3 regions of the Pseudoalteromonas sp. DY56-GL22 genome follow, and region 3 is predicted to be linked to each of the others. Evidence: predicted binding sites of a transcription regulator. Region 3 holds the regulator's gene; each other region holds the start of a gene.
The links. The regulator MetJ, encoded in region 3, represses methionine synthesis genes. The targets are predictions, from matches to a motif close to TAGACGTCTAGACGTCTA.

Region 1 (4,723 bases), 290 kb from region 3:
ACTCAAGTTATTAATGACTTAAAAGAGTTGCAGCCAAGCATTGAAGATATCGAAAAACTTTTCCATAGCACCCGATACAATCGCTTATTATTACAATTAACAACATGGTTGATTGAAAAACAATGGCGTAAGTCATGGGGGCAAACTGAGTTTCAAGCTGCTGAAAAACCTGTTGCCGATATTGCTAAGCGTTTATTTGCTAAAGATTGGCACGATATGCACGAACTTATTCCTGAGCAGCAAGTGTTTACAGATAAAGACTATTTGGCACTGCGCACCCGCCTTGAAAACTCATTACTCAGCGGCAACTGCTTAGGCGCTTTGTTCGATAAAGAAGATCGAAACGAGTTTCGTATGCCGTGGGTTGATATCTCTCATGGTATTTATGAGTTAAGCACCCTTGAGTACTTAAAGCAGTTATGTGCAGGGCAAGACGACTTAGAGCTAACAAAAATTCAATCATGGCTTGATCAAAAGTCAGAGTTTTTGGTCAGTGCAATGGAGCAAAGTCGCCACGCGTCATTTAATACAGACCCTTATTGGTTTTAAATAAATGCGCTTGTGCCTATGGATAGGGTTAGCATGTTTGAGTCTCTCGGCAGTGGCTAACCCTATTGAATGGCAAACCTACAAACAGCAAGACGATATAAAGGTTAGCTATAAAAAGCACGAAACTGGCATTATAGAAATTAATGCTTCTGTGCTGGTAAAAAATGCTAAGGCCAGTGACTTTATGGCGCTGTTAAGTGATACCGACAACGCGCCCAATTGGCTCGAAAATGTTAAAAGCGTGACTTTAATGGAGCGCTTAAGCCCCTCAGAAACCCTTGTTTACACTCACTTTAACTCGCCTTGGCCGGTGTTAGATCGCGATTTGGTGAGTTACTCTTGTTATCATGCCTTAGGTGAACATAAAACAGAGCTAAAAATTATCAGTCAGCCATACGCTAAAGCAGAAGTCTCTGGGGTTGTGCGTATTAAAGAGCTCAGGGCTTATTGGCGTTTAGAAGAGCAGCAAAGTAATTTATTGGTAAGCCATCAGGCCTATGCTGATCCGGGTGGCTCAATCCCGCATTGGTTGAGCAATAAGGTATCGCTAAAGAGCGTTTATAAAACGCTACAAGCACTGACAGAGCAATTAACCAATAATCAGTTCTCGCGAGATAACTTAATAAGTCAGTTAGGTTCGTGTTCATAAAAAAAGCGCCAAAAGGCGCTTTTTCATTTTATCTAACCAATTACAGGCCAGCAGCTGCGCGAAGTGCGTCTGCTTTGTCTGTACGCTCCCAAGGGAACTCATCACGACCGAAGTGACCATAAGCCGCAGTCGGTTGATAGATAGGACGCTCAAGATCAAGCATTTGGATTAAGCCGTAAGGACGTAGGTCGAAGTGCTCACGTACTAATTCGATTAGACGCGCTTCTTCTAATTTACCTGTACCAAATGTCTCGATGCTGATAGATGTTGGCTCTGCAACACCGATAGCGTAAGAAACTTGTAGCTCACATTTGTCAGCAAGGCCTGCAGCAACCACGTTTTTAGCAACGTAACGAGCAGCATATGCAGCTGAACGGTCAACTTTTGAAGGATCTTTACCTGAGAAAGCACCACCACCGTGACGAGCCATACCACCGTATGTATCAACGATGATTTTACGACCTGTAAGACCACAGTCACCCATTGGGCCACCGATTACGAAACGGCCTGTTGGGTTGATGAAGAACTTAGTTGCGCTAGAGATAAGCTCAGCTGGAAGAACTGGCTTAATGATAGTTTCCATTACCGCTTCAACTAAGTCGTTTTGTGAGATTGAATCACAGTGTTGAGTTGAAAGAACAACTGCATCAATACCAACAGGCTTGCCATTTTCGTATGCAAACGTTACTTGAGATTTTGCATCTGGGCGTAACCAGTTAAGCTCACCGCTTTTACGAACTTCAGCTTGGCGCTGAACTAGACGGTGCGAATAAGTGATTGGTGCAGGCATTAAAACGTCAGTTTCATTACATGCGTAACCGAACATTAGACCTTGGTCACCAGCGCCTTGCTCTTCAGGGCGAGCACGGTCAACACCTTGGTTGATGTCTGGAGATTGTTTACCGATAGTGTTTAGGATTGCACAAGAGTCAGCATCGAAACCCATGTCTGAGTGCGTGTAACCGATTTCACGTACTGTTTTACGTGTGATTTCTTCGATATCAACCCAAGCGCTAGTTGTGATTTCACCACCAACCATCACCATGCCAGTTTTAACGTAAGTCTCACATGCAACACGGGCATGAGAATCTTGCTCTAAGATAGCATCTAGAACCGCGTCAGAGATTTGGTCCGCGATTTTATCCGGATGACCTTCAGAAACAGATTCAGAAGTAAATAAATGTTTTGCCATTGTATTTCTGCTCACAAATATTGCGCTTCACAAACGTCGGTAATAGCGCTAAAAAATTAAGGGGCGTATTTTATCTAAAACAAATATGTTTGCATAGTAATTTTACGCCTAGACGTCCATTTAAAATTAGTAATAACGTATTGTTCTTAACAAACGCCCATAAATGGTGCATTTAATGCGGATTTTTAATTGCACTGTACCCTTACAATAAGTAAGAATGGGGCTTTATAAACAACCAGCGCAAATACATAAAGGTAGGAGAATTCATGCCATCACGCAAAGAACTTGCAAATGCTATTCGCGTCTTATCAATGGACGCAGTACAACAGGCCAAATCTGGTCACCCTGGCGCCCCTATGGGCATGGCAGATATCGCAGAAGTACTATGGCGCGATTATCTAAAGCACAATCCAACGAATCCAGAGTGGGCAGACCGAGATCGATTTATTCTTTCGAATGGCCACGGTTCAATGCTGATCTATTCTCTACTGCACTTAAGTGGCTATGACTTACCACTAGAGGAAATTAAAAACTTCCGTCAAATGCACTCAAAAACACCGGGTCACCCAGAGTATGGATATGCACCAGGTATTGAGACTACTACGGGTCCATTAGGTCAAGGGATCACAAATGCAGTGGGCATGGCAATTGCCGAAAAAGCGCTAGCTGCACAGTTTAACCGTGAAGGCCACGATATTGTTGATCACTTCACGTATGCATTCATGGGTGATGGCTGTTTAATGGAAGGTATTTCACACGAAGCCTGTTCATTAGCCGGTACATTAGGCCTAGGTAAACTAGTTGCGTTTTGGGATGACAACGGCATCTCAATTGATGGTGAAGTAGAAGGTTGGTTCAGCGATGACACACCAGCGCGCTTCAAAGCATACGGCTGGCACGTAGTTAGCGATGTTGATGGTCATAACCCTGATGCAATTCGCGCCGCTATCGAAGAAGCGCGTAGCATTACTGATAAGCCATCATTAATCTGTTGTAAAACAGTGATTGGTTATGGTTCACCTAATAAATCAGGTAGCCATGATTGTCACGGTGCACCACTAGGTGAAGACGAAATTAAAGCATCTCGTGAGTTCCTTGGTTGGACTGGCGATGCATTCGAAATCCCAGCTGATATCTATAGCGAGTGGGATGGCAAAGAAAAAGGTAAGCAACTAGAAGCAAGCTGGGACGAAAAATTTGCAGCTTATGAAAGTGCATACCCTGAACTTGCTGCTGAGTTTAAGCGCCGTACAAACGGTGAGCTACCGGCAGATTGGGCTGAAAAGTCACAAGCTTACATCGAAGAGCTACAAGCAAATCCTGCAAACCCTGCAACACGTAAAGCATCACAAAATGCATTAAACGCGTTTGGTCCGTTACTACCAGAATTCATGGGTGGCTCTGCTGACCTTGCTGGTTCTAACTTAACACTTTGGGATGGCTCAAAAGGCCTAGAAGCTAACGATGCTAGCGGTAACTACATTTTCTACGGTGTACGTGAATTTGGTATGTCAGCGATTATGAATGGTATTGCACTACATAAAGGCTTTATTCCTTACGGTGCTACATTCTTAATGTTCATGGAATACGCACGTAACGCAGTACGTATGGCGGCATTAATGAAGCAGCCAAGCATCTTCGTATACACGCACGACTCAATTGGTCTAGGTGAAGATGGTCCAACGCACCAACCGGTAGAGCAGATCGCAAGCATGCGTTTAACGCCTAACCTAGTGAACTGGCGTCCATGTGACCAAGTTGAGTCAGCGATTGCATGGCAACAAGCTATTGAGCGTAAAGATGGCCCAACGTCACTCATTTTCACTCGTCAAGGCCTTGAGCAACAAACGCGTACTGCACAACAGTTAGCCGATGTGAAAAAAGGTGGTTACGTACTTAGCTGTGACGGTGAGCCAGAGCTTATCCTTATTGCAACAGGTTCTGAAGTACAGCTTGCACAAGATGCTGCTGCAGAACTTCGTTCACAAGGTAAAAAAGTACGTGTGGTATCTATGCCTTCAACTGATTTATTTGATGAGCAAGACGTTGCATATAAAGAAAGCGTACTACCAGCAAGCGTAACACGCCGCGTAGCAATCGAAGCGGGCATCGCAGACTACTGGTACAAATACGTAGGTCTAAATGGTGCAGTAGTTGGTATGACGACATTCGGTGAGTCAGCACCTGCAGGCGAGCTATTCAAGCACTTTGGTTTCACTGTTGAAAACATCGTAAACAAAGCAAACGCCTTGTTCTAAGCTTAAGCCGCTAAAATTTAAAAGCCCGCCCTGTATAGCACAGCGCGGGTTTTTTTGTTGGTAAGAGCTTGTAGG
Region 2 (4,723 bases), on a different contig from region 3:
AAGCCAATATCATCAACGAGTATTTTATAACTACGCTGACAAATCTCGAACTTACGATCAGCAGTTTCTGCTTGCCCGGTTTCATCAAACGCCATTACAACCGCAGCAGCACCAAAGCGTTTAATTAACTTAGCTTGGCGGATGAACGGCTCTTCACCTTCTTTAAGTGAAATTGAGTTTACAATGGCCTTACCTTGAATACACTTTAAGCCTGCTTCAATCACTTCCCATTTAGATGAGTCGACCATGATAGGTACTTTTGAGATATCAGGCTCTGAGGCAATTAAGTTTAAAAACTTTACCATCGCCGCTTTCGAGTCCAACATGGCTTCATCCATGTTGATATCAATTACTTGCGCGCCATTTTCTACTTGTTCACGGGCAACATCGAGAGCGGTCTCGTAATCTTCTTCCATGATCAAGCGCTTAAACTTAGCCGAGCCTGTTACATTGGTACGCTCACCGACGTTAGTAAATACAGCAATTTGGTCAGTCATGTCGGTTTCCTAGTTTAAGTTACACGCTTCAAGGCCCGATAAGCGCATACGCACTTCAAGCTCAGGTAATTGGCGAGGTTTAACACCTTCAAGGCCTTTCGCAAACGCCTTAATATGAGCCGGTGTGGTGCCGCAACAACCACCTACAATATTGATAAAGCCAGACTTGCCCCAATCAATAATTTCTTGGGCCATTTCAGGAGCTTCTAAATCATATTCGCCAAACTCGTTCGGTAAACCTGCATTTGGATGCACCGAGGTAAAGGTTTCACAAACGCGCGATAACTCTTCAACATACTGGCGCAGTAAGTCAGGGCCAAGGGCGCAGTTAAGGCCGATTGATAGCGGTTTAATATGGCGAATTGAGTTATAAAATGCTTCTGTGGTTTGCCCTGATAAAGTTCGGCCTGAGGCATCGGTAATGGTGCCTGAGATCATCACAGGTAAACTACGACCAGCTTGCTCGAATGCTTCTTCTACGGCAAACGAAGCCGCTTTTGCATTAAGGGTATCAAAGATGGTTTCTATTAAAATAAGATCAGCACCACCTTCCATCAGTGCCAGTGTTGACTCAACGTACGCCGCCACCAGCTTATCAAAGTTGATATTACGATAACCTGGATCATTTACATCTGGTGAAATAGAACAGGTTTTTGACGTTGGCCCAAGTACACCGGCTACATAACGCGGTTTGCTAGGATCTTTTGCTTCAAGTTCATCACACACGCTGCGTGCAAGCTTCGCTGACTCGAAGTTGATTTCGCGGCTAAGGCTCGCCATGTCGTAATCTTCCATCGAAATAGTCGTGGCATTAAAGGTATTCGTTTCGATGATATCGGCACCGGCTTCTAAGTAAGCACGGTGAATATCAGCAATGATTTTTGGCTGAGTTAGGCTTAATAAATCGTTATTGCCTTTAATAAGTACATGCCAATCTTTAAAGCGCTCACCGCGATAATCCTGTTCTTCTAATTTATATTCTTGGATCATGGTGCCCATCGCGCCATCGAGGATTAAAATTCGCTGTTTTAGCGCCTCGTTTAATTGTTCGCGTTTATTCACTGCATTACTCGGCATAGTTGTTAGTCCTTACATCTTGGCTAACTAAGTTAATATCATACGGTGTAGTTTGGTACACATAATAGTTTAACCAATTCGAAAACAATAAAAAGGCATGGCTTTGCCACGTTTTCGACGGTTCGTTGTCTGGGTTATCGTCAGGGAAGTAGTTTTCTGGCTTAGGCGCATCCGCTGATTTTTCTTGGTCGCGTAAATACTCCCCTTTTAAGGTATGAGCATCGTACTCTGGATGGCCAGTAATATACACTTGGCTACCTGATTTATTTTTAATTAAGTAGGCACCAACTCGCTCTGATCCGGCTAATACTACCAGCTCTTCGCAGGCAGTGATCTTATCGATATCAATATGACCATAACGAGAATGTGGCACTAAAAAGGTATCATCAAAGCCACGCGTTAGCGCTGCGTGCTCAAAATAGCTTTTATGGGTGAAAACACCGCTTAATTTGTTTGGTTTCAGATCACGTTTAAGGCCATAGTGATGATAAAGCCCAGCATGGGCCGCCCAACACGAAAATAGCGTAGACGTCACATGCTGCTCTGCCCAATCTAAAATAACTTTTAGTTCGTCCCAGTAAGCAACTTCGTCATACTCTAAATGAGCAAGCGGCGCGCCCGTTATGATCATGGCATCATAGTTATTATCTTTCACTTCTGAAAAATAGCGATAAAACGTATCCATGTGCTGCTCAGAGTGACTACTGGTGCGATGAGTATCTAAGCGCAACAGCTCAACATTAACTTGCAGCGGTGAGTTTGCTAACAAGCGAATAAACTGCACTTCGGTTTCAACTTTGTTTGGCATTAAGTTTAAGATGGCCAAACGCATTGGGCGGATTTCTTGCGTTTTAGCACGACTTTTTGGCATAACAAACACGTTTTCTTGACGTAACTTTGCAATGGCAGGCAATTCATCTTTTACTGTAATGGGCATAGCTGGCTCCGAGCATACTTATCTGACTGCTAATTATGAACGGATAGTTAGAAATTTCAACCTCTAGATGTTTAGATGTCCAAATGAAGTGATATTTCTGAGTGGTCATTAATTAAAATGTATGACTCTTTGAGTAAATAACACCTTGATGTTAAGCCTATCATAAACGCTGAATTCTGTATTTTGAGGTAGTTTGGGTATACAATACTTGCTGTTAATTTTTCTTATAAATTGAAGGCTCCTTTCATGGTGTTACCAGATAAGTTTATATTCTCGATGAGTCGAGTTTCTAAGGTTGTGCCACCTAAGCGCACTATCTTAAAAGATATTTCTTTACACTTTTTCCCAGGCGCAAAAATTGGTGTGCTAGGTCTAAACGGTGCAGGTAAATCAACGTTACTTCGCATTATGGCTGGTGTTGACCAAGACTTTGAAGGTGAAGCTCGCCCTCAACCAGGCACTAAAATCGGTTACTTACCGCAAGAACCTGTACTAGACGAAAGCAAAACAGTTCGCGAAACAGTAGAAGAAGCAGTAAGCGAAGTTAAAAATGCACTAAACCGCCTTGATGAAGTATACAACGAGTATGCAATGGACGGTGCTGACTTTGATGCACTTGCGAAAGAGCAAGGCGAATTAGAAGCTATCATCCAAGCGCACGATGGTCACAATATCGACAACGTGTTAGAGCGTGCAGCTGATGCATTACGCCTACCACCTTGGGATGCAAAAATTGAACACCTTTCGGGTGGTGAGCGTCGCCGTGTTGCGATCTGTCGTTTACTACTTGAAAAACCAGATATGCTTATCCTTGACGAACCGACCAACCACTTAGACGCTGAGTCAGTTGCTTGGTTAGAGCGCTTCTTACACGACTACGAAGGTACCGTGGTTGCTGTAACCCACGACCGTTACTTCTTAGATAACGTAGCAGGTTGGATTTTAGAGCTTGACCGTGGTGAAGGTATTCCTTGGGAAGGTAACTACTCATCGTGGCTTGAGCAGAAAGATTTACGTTTACAACAAGAACAGAAATCTGAAAAAGCACGTCAAAAATCAATCGCGCAAGAACTTGAATGGGTTCGTTCAAACCCGAAAGGCCGTCAAGCTAAGTCTAAAGCACGTATGGCACAGTTCTCTGAGCTTCAGCAAAACGATTACCAAAAGCGTAACGAAACGAATGAACTATTCATTCCACCGGGTCCACGCTTAGGTGATCAAGTTATCGAAGTGAAAGGCCTGAAGAAGAGCTTTGGCGAACGTGTATTAATCGATGACTTAAACTTTGCAATGCCGAAAGGCGCTATCGTAGGTATTATCGGTGCCAATGGTGCGGGTAAATCAACGCTATTCAAAATGCTAAGTGGTGAAGAAACGCCAGATAGCGGTGAGATCATTGTTGGTGACACTGTTGAGCTTGCAACGGTTGATCAGTTCCGTGGCGACATGGACGAAAGCAACACTGTTTTCCAAGAAATCTCTAACGGCCAAGACGTATTAAAAATTGGTAACTTTGAATTCCCAAGCCGTGCCTATGTTGGCCGCTTTAACTTCAAAGGTAACGACCAACAAAAATTCGTTAAAGACCTATCAGGTGGTGAGCGCAACCGTTTACACCTAGCTAAGTTACTAAAAGCTGGTGGTAACGTATTACTACTGGATGAGCCAACCAATGACCTAGACGTTGAAACACTACGTGCACTTGAGAACGCTATTTTAGAGTTCCCTGGCTGTGTAATGTGTATCTCGCATGACCGTTGGTTCCTTGACCGTATTGCTACACATATTCTTGATTACCGTGATGAAGGCCAAATTAACTTCTTCGATGGTAACTACACAGAATACGAAGAGTGGTTGAAGAAAACCTTAGGCGCAGAAGCGGCACAACCTAAGCGTATTAAATACAAAAAAATTGGCTAATTAGCTGATACTCAAAAAGCCCCTACTCAGGGGCTTTTTTGTTGTATTAAGCTTTGCTATCACTCACTCCATTATGATCTATACTATTAAGTAACTAAAGTTGGAGATACAGCTATGAATGAACGCAGAGAGTTTTCGCGGGTATTATTTTCTTGCCCTGCGGTCCTTCGTATCGAAGATAACGACTATCACTGTCAGTTACTTGATCTATCTTTGCAAGGTGCGCTCATTACTAAAAGTGATTCATTTTTAGTGCCTATTCATAGTAAAGCTGACTTAATCTTTACCCTAC
Region 3 (4,723 bases):
GTATTACCTTGGCAATCTGCAGCTATAAAACCCGTTACTACGTTGATATGTGTTCTGCTAATCGCATCACTGCATTGCTGTTGGTTTTTTTGATGTAAAAGCTGGCCACCATTTAGAGTAAATAGCTGTCTTGCATCAACATCTTGCGAATCGACACCTAACTGATTTAGATAAGCAGCCAATAACCGCGCCGACCACACTTCACCATGAGCAAGTAAAGGGGCTTCAAGTAACTGCTGCTGACTAATTAATTCATTTAATACAGCAAGTTCATCTTTTAACTGTGCCAACGCCTGTTGTTTATTCTGCCCTATAAGTAGCTGCTCAATAAGCGCACGTTGATTGTTATCAATAAGCAATAGAATATCGCTAACAGCTTGGCTATCTTGCTGCTGGTAACTTTGCCAAAGCTTTACCAGGGTATCGGTTGTTTTACCCGATGCCGACACAACGACGCAATCGCCCTGCTCAGTATTAGCAAGAACGATGTTCGCTACCGCATGATAACGATCTGCCGAGCTTAAGCTTGAGCCACCAAATTTATGAACAATATTTACCATTTTTCTACCACAATGCCGTATGTGCTGGCGTTAACTTAAATGACGCGTTTTGTTGTGTATCTTGCTGTGCTTGCTTAGCTTCAGCTTTTGTAACTTGCAGTCCTTGACCTGGCTTAACTAAATTGAAAACACGGTCTAAATCAGCAATGAGATCTTTTACGTCTTCAATGCCTACAGAAATACGGATCAAGGTATCGCCCACACCAGCTTCAAGACGCGCTTTAGGCTCCATGCCTGCGTGGGTCATTGTTGCAGGGTGACAAATCAAACTTTCTACCCCACCTAACGACTCAGCAAGGCTAAAGTCTTTAAGGCTTGTTAAAAACGCAGCAGCATCGTTGATGTCGCCTTTAATATCAAAGCTCACCATGCCACCAAAACCGCGTTGCTGTGCTTTAGCAAGCTCATGTTGTGGGTGAGAAGCAAGGCCAGGGTAATAAACTTGGCTCACATAAGGAGAGCTTTCTAAATACTCAGCAATGGCAAAGGCATTTTCTTGGTGCTGCTTTAGGCGTACATTTAAAGTACGTAAACCACGAAGCGTTAAGTAGCTGTCAAATGGTGCACCAGTAATACCGATATTATTCGCCCACCAAGCAAGCTCGTCGCCTAGCTCTTGCGTTGCAGCAATCACTGCACCGCCCACTACATCAGAGTGACCATTGATGTATTTAGTGGTTGAGTGCACAACAATATCAACACCAAACTCAATTGGGTTTTGTAATGCAGGTGATAAGAAGGTGTTATCAGCCGCAACCAAAGCACCACACTGCTTAGCAATACTAGTGATTGCTTTAATATCTGTTAAACGCAAGATTGGGTTACTTGGCGTTTCAATCCAAATCAACTTAGGTTTAATCGCTAAAATTTCTTGGAGATTTTCAGATTTAGTTAAATCCAAAACTTTTAGTTTTAACAGGCCACGCTTTTCAAGCGAGGTGAATAAACGATAACTACCGCCATAACAGTCATGTGGGATCACTAACGTGTCGTCACTGTTTAATAGCTGAGTGGCTAAATGCACAGCAGACATACCTGTTGCAGTGATAATACCTTTAGCACCACCTTCAAGTTCAGCTAAGGTTTCAGCTAAGATATCGCGATTTGGATTACCGCTGCGACCATAGTCATACTGGCGCTTAGTATCAAAATCAGCAAACGAATAGGTGGTTGATAAGTATAAAGGAGGCACAACCGCACCATGATGTTTATCGGCTTCTATGCCGTGACGAACAGCAATCGTCGCTTTATTTTTTTCGCTCATTTCATCACCTATTCTTTAATTGGATGTTTAGACGTCTAAAAGGTTAGATGATCAAATATGAGAAGTCAAAGCATTTATCGCTTACACATAGAAGTTTATACATTTACACCACTAGATGGCTAAATAACTAGTATTTGACTATCTTTTTTAAAGAGATAGAATTTCCGCATCTTGCGCTGTGAATAAGGCGTAAATCACTGACAACCGAGGCAACGAAACAACTTATGGCTAAATGGAACGGTGAATACATTCACCCATATGCAGAACACGGTAAAAAATCAGAACAAGTAAAAAAGATTACCGTATCAATCCCACTTAACGTATTAAAAGTATTAACTGACGAGCGTACACGCCGCCAGATCAATAACCTGCGTCATGCGACGAACAGTGAGTTATTGTGTGAAGCTTTCTTACATGCTTTTACAGGTCAACCATTACCAAATGATGACGACCTACGTAAAGACAACCCTGAAAAGGTACCTGAAGAAGTTAAAAGAATTATGCAAGAAATGGGATTAGATATCCCAGTGCTTGATTCAGAATAAGTATTTCGGCCATCGGATCACCGCCGATAATCGCAGATATAAAAAAACTCAGCCTAGGCTGAGTTTTTTATTGAGCGTTATACCTAAGGCTAATTAAGTTTAACGCATGTAATCTTCTGGCATATCGATTTGCGCCACACCCGACTCTACAGCCGCTTCAGCAACAGCACGTGCAATACGTGGTAATAAACGCGGATCCATAGGCTTAGGAATGATGTACTCGGCACCAAACTCAAGTGACTCAACGCCAGCCGCTTTTAATACTTCACTTGGTACAGGCTCTTTCGCGATGCCACGAATAGCATGAACTGCAGCAATTTTCATTTCATCATTAATTGCCGTTGCACGAACATCTAACGCGCCACGGAAAATGAATGGGAAACAAAGCACGTTATTTACTTGGTTAGGGAAATCTGAACGACCCGTTGCCATAATTAAATCGTTACGCGCGCTATGTGCAACTTCTGGAGCAATCTCAGGATCTGGGTTTGAACATGCAAACACAACTGGCTTGTCTGCCATCAGCTTAAGATCATCTGCAGTTAACAGATTGGGACCTGATACACCAACGAATACATCAGCATCAGCAATAACATCTTGTAATGTACGCTTATCGGTGTTGTTAGCAAATAATTGCTTATACTCGTTTAAGTCATCACGACGTGTATGGATCACACCTTTACGGTCAAGCATATAAATGTGTTCACGCAGTGCACCACACTTAATTAAAAGCTCCATACAAGCAACAGCAGCAGCACCAGCACCTAAGCATACGATGATAGCATCTTCGATATCTTTGCCTTGCACTTCAAGGGCGTTAAGCATACCAGCAGCTGTAACAATAGCGGTACCATGTTGGTCATCGTGGAAAACGGGAATATCACAGCGCTCGATAAGCGCTTTTTCGATTTCAAAACACTCAGGCGCTTTAATATCTTCTAGGTTGATACCACCAAACGTATCAGCGATGTTAGCAACCGTATTAATGAAATCTTCTGTTGTGCGGTGTTTAACTTCAATATCAATTGAGTCAAGGCCAGCAAAACGTTTGAATAGTAAGGCTTTACCTTCCATTACAGGTTTTGATGCAAGCGGACCTAAGTTACCTAAACCTAAAATTGCGGTACCGTTTGAAATAACTGCAACCATGTTGCCTTTGCCTGTGTATTTATAGGCGTTTGCTGGATCAGCAGCAATTTCACGGACTGGTTCAGCCACACCTGGGCTATAAGCTAAAGCGAGATCGTTAACCGTTTCGGCTGGCTTGGTTAGTTCAACACTAATTTTACCTGGAACGGGGTGAGCGTGGTAATGTAATGCTTGTTCACGAAAATCTGACATAACGCGATAGTATCCTGCAAAAAGTTAAAAAGTGAGAGAGCTTGCATCAGTACGATACCTGTAATGTATAAAAATTCCAAGTATTATCAGGTCTATCCTGTTATATGCTATATCGCTTAATTTTAAAGGATTTCCCAACAATTTCTGCGCATAGTTGCGATTAATCAGACATAAAAATTCATCTATTTATGACCTTTTAAGCACGTGTTGTTGTATTTTATACGCACGTACACTGCAATTAGCCGAAATTAGCCCAAAACAGCTATTTCAACGAAGTTCACAGCATTTACTAACAAAGTTATTTAAATTTATTATTTTTAATAACTTTTATGAAAGTTTATACAACAAAGAATATAGCCAAGGGGTGGCACTTTGTCTGCAAAAATAGCGACATAATGGGCATAACAGCCAGAAATAGTTATGCAAGATACATAAGTGAAGATGATAAGTAAGTGGCAGCGTTAATAATGAGTTTTGTGAATTTTAGGCATAAAAAAAGCACCCTAAGGTGCTTTTTTTAACTAAACAGCAGAGATTACTTCTTGCTGCTAAGTGCACCGAAGCGCTTGTTGAAACGATCAACACGGCCGCCAGTGTCTAAAATCTTTTGCTTACCAGTGTAAAACGGGTGACACTCAGAACATACATCTAAGTGGATGTCTTTACAAAGAGTTGAGCTAGTTTCGAATTTGTTACCACATGAACAAGTTGCAGTGATAGCTTCGTACTTAGGGTGAATACCTTCTTTCATAGGGAACCTCTAGTTAAGGCCGTATCGCTCTCCAAACCCGAAGTCTGGCACCATACGCAGTTAATACAATTAATAGGCCGCGTATTTTATAGCTCAAGAAGCCTTACGACAAGCTTTAAATACATCTTTCGCTAAAAAAATAACCAAGTGGTCTGTTGTTCAGTATTTGTTGGTAGGTTTTTAACTGCAATTTTAGTACATTATCTTTCTATCTTTGTTTCAGTTGAGTTGTTATGTACTTTGTAGAAGTTGCCATAAAAGT

Region 1: the regulator MetJ is predicted to act here: its motif matches at 2,492-2,509, upstream of metK (methionine adenosyltransferase).
Region 2: the regulator MetJ is predicted to act here: its motif matches at 2,576-2,593, upstream of metA (homoserine O-succinyltransferase).

Annotation. Positions count from the first base shown of each region.
Region 1 is NZ_JANHZR010000003.1:210,906-215,628, reverse strand. Features, by position in the region: gene NO991_RS08890 (CYTH and CHAD domain-containing protein) at 1-549, shown strand, start outside; gene NO991_RS08885 (START domain-containing protein) at 587-1,198, shown strand; gene metK (methionine adenosyltransferase) at 1,239-2,390, opposite strand; gene tkt (transketolase) at 2,657-4,648, shown strand.
Region 2 is NZ_JANHZR010000008.1:122,421-127,143, forward strand. Features, by position in the region: gene metH (methionine synthase) at 1-497, opposite strand, end outside; gene NO991_RS16810 (homocysteine S-methyltransferase family protein) at 507-1,574, opposite strand; gene metA (homoserine O-succinyltransferase) at 1,564-2,511, opposite strand; gene ettA (energy-dependent translational throttle protein EttA) at 2,758-4,431, shown strand; gene NO991_RS16825 (PilZ domain-containing protein) at 4,546-4,723, shown strand, end outside.
Region 3 is NZ_JANHZR010000003.1:496,076-500,798, forward strand. Features, by position in the region: gene metL (bifunctional aspartate kinase/homoserine dehydrogenase II) at 1-560, opposite strand, end outside; gene metB (cystathionine gamma-synthase) at 565-1,824, opposite strand; gene metJ (met regulon transcriptional regulator MetJ) at 2,049-2,369, shown strand; gene NO991_RS10150 (malic enzyme-like NAD(P)-binding protein) at 2,469-3,710, opposite strand; gene rpmE (50S ribosomal protein L31) at 4,246-4,461, opposite strand; gene priA (primosomal protein N') at 4,695-4,723, shown strand, end outside.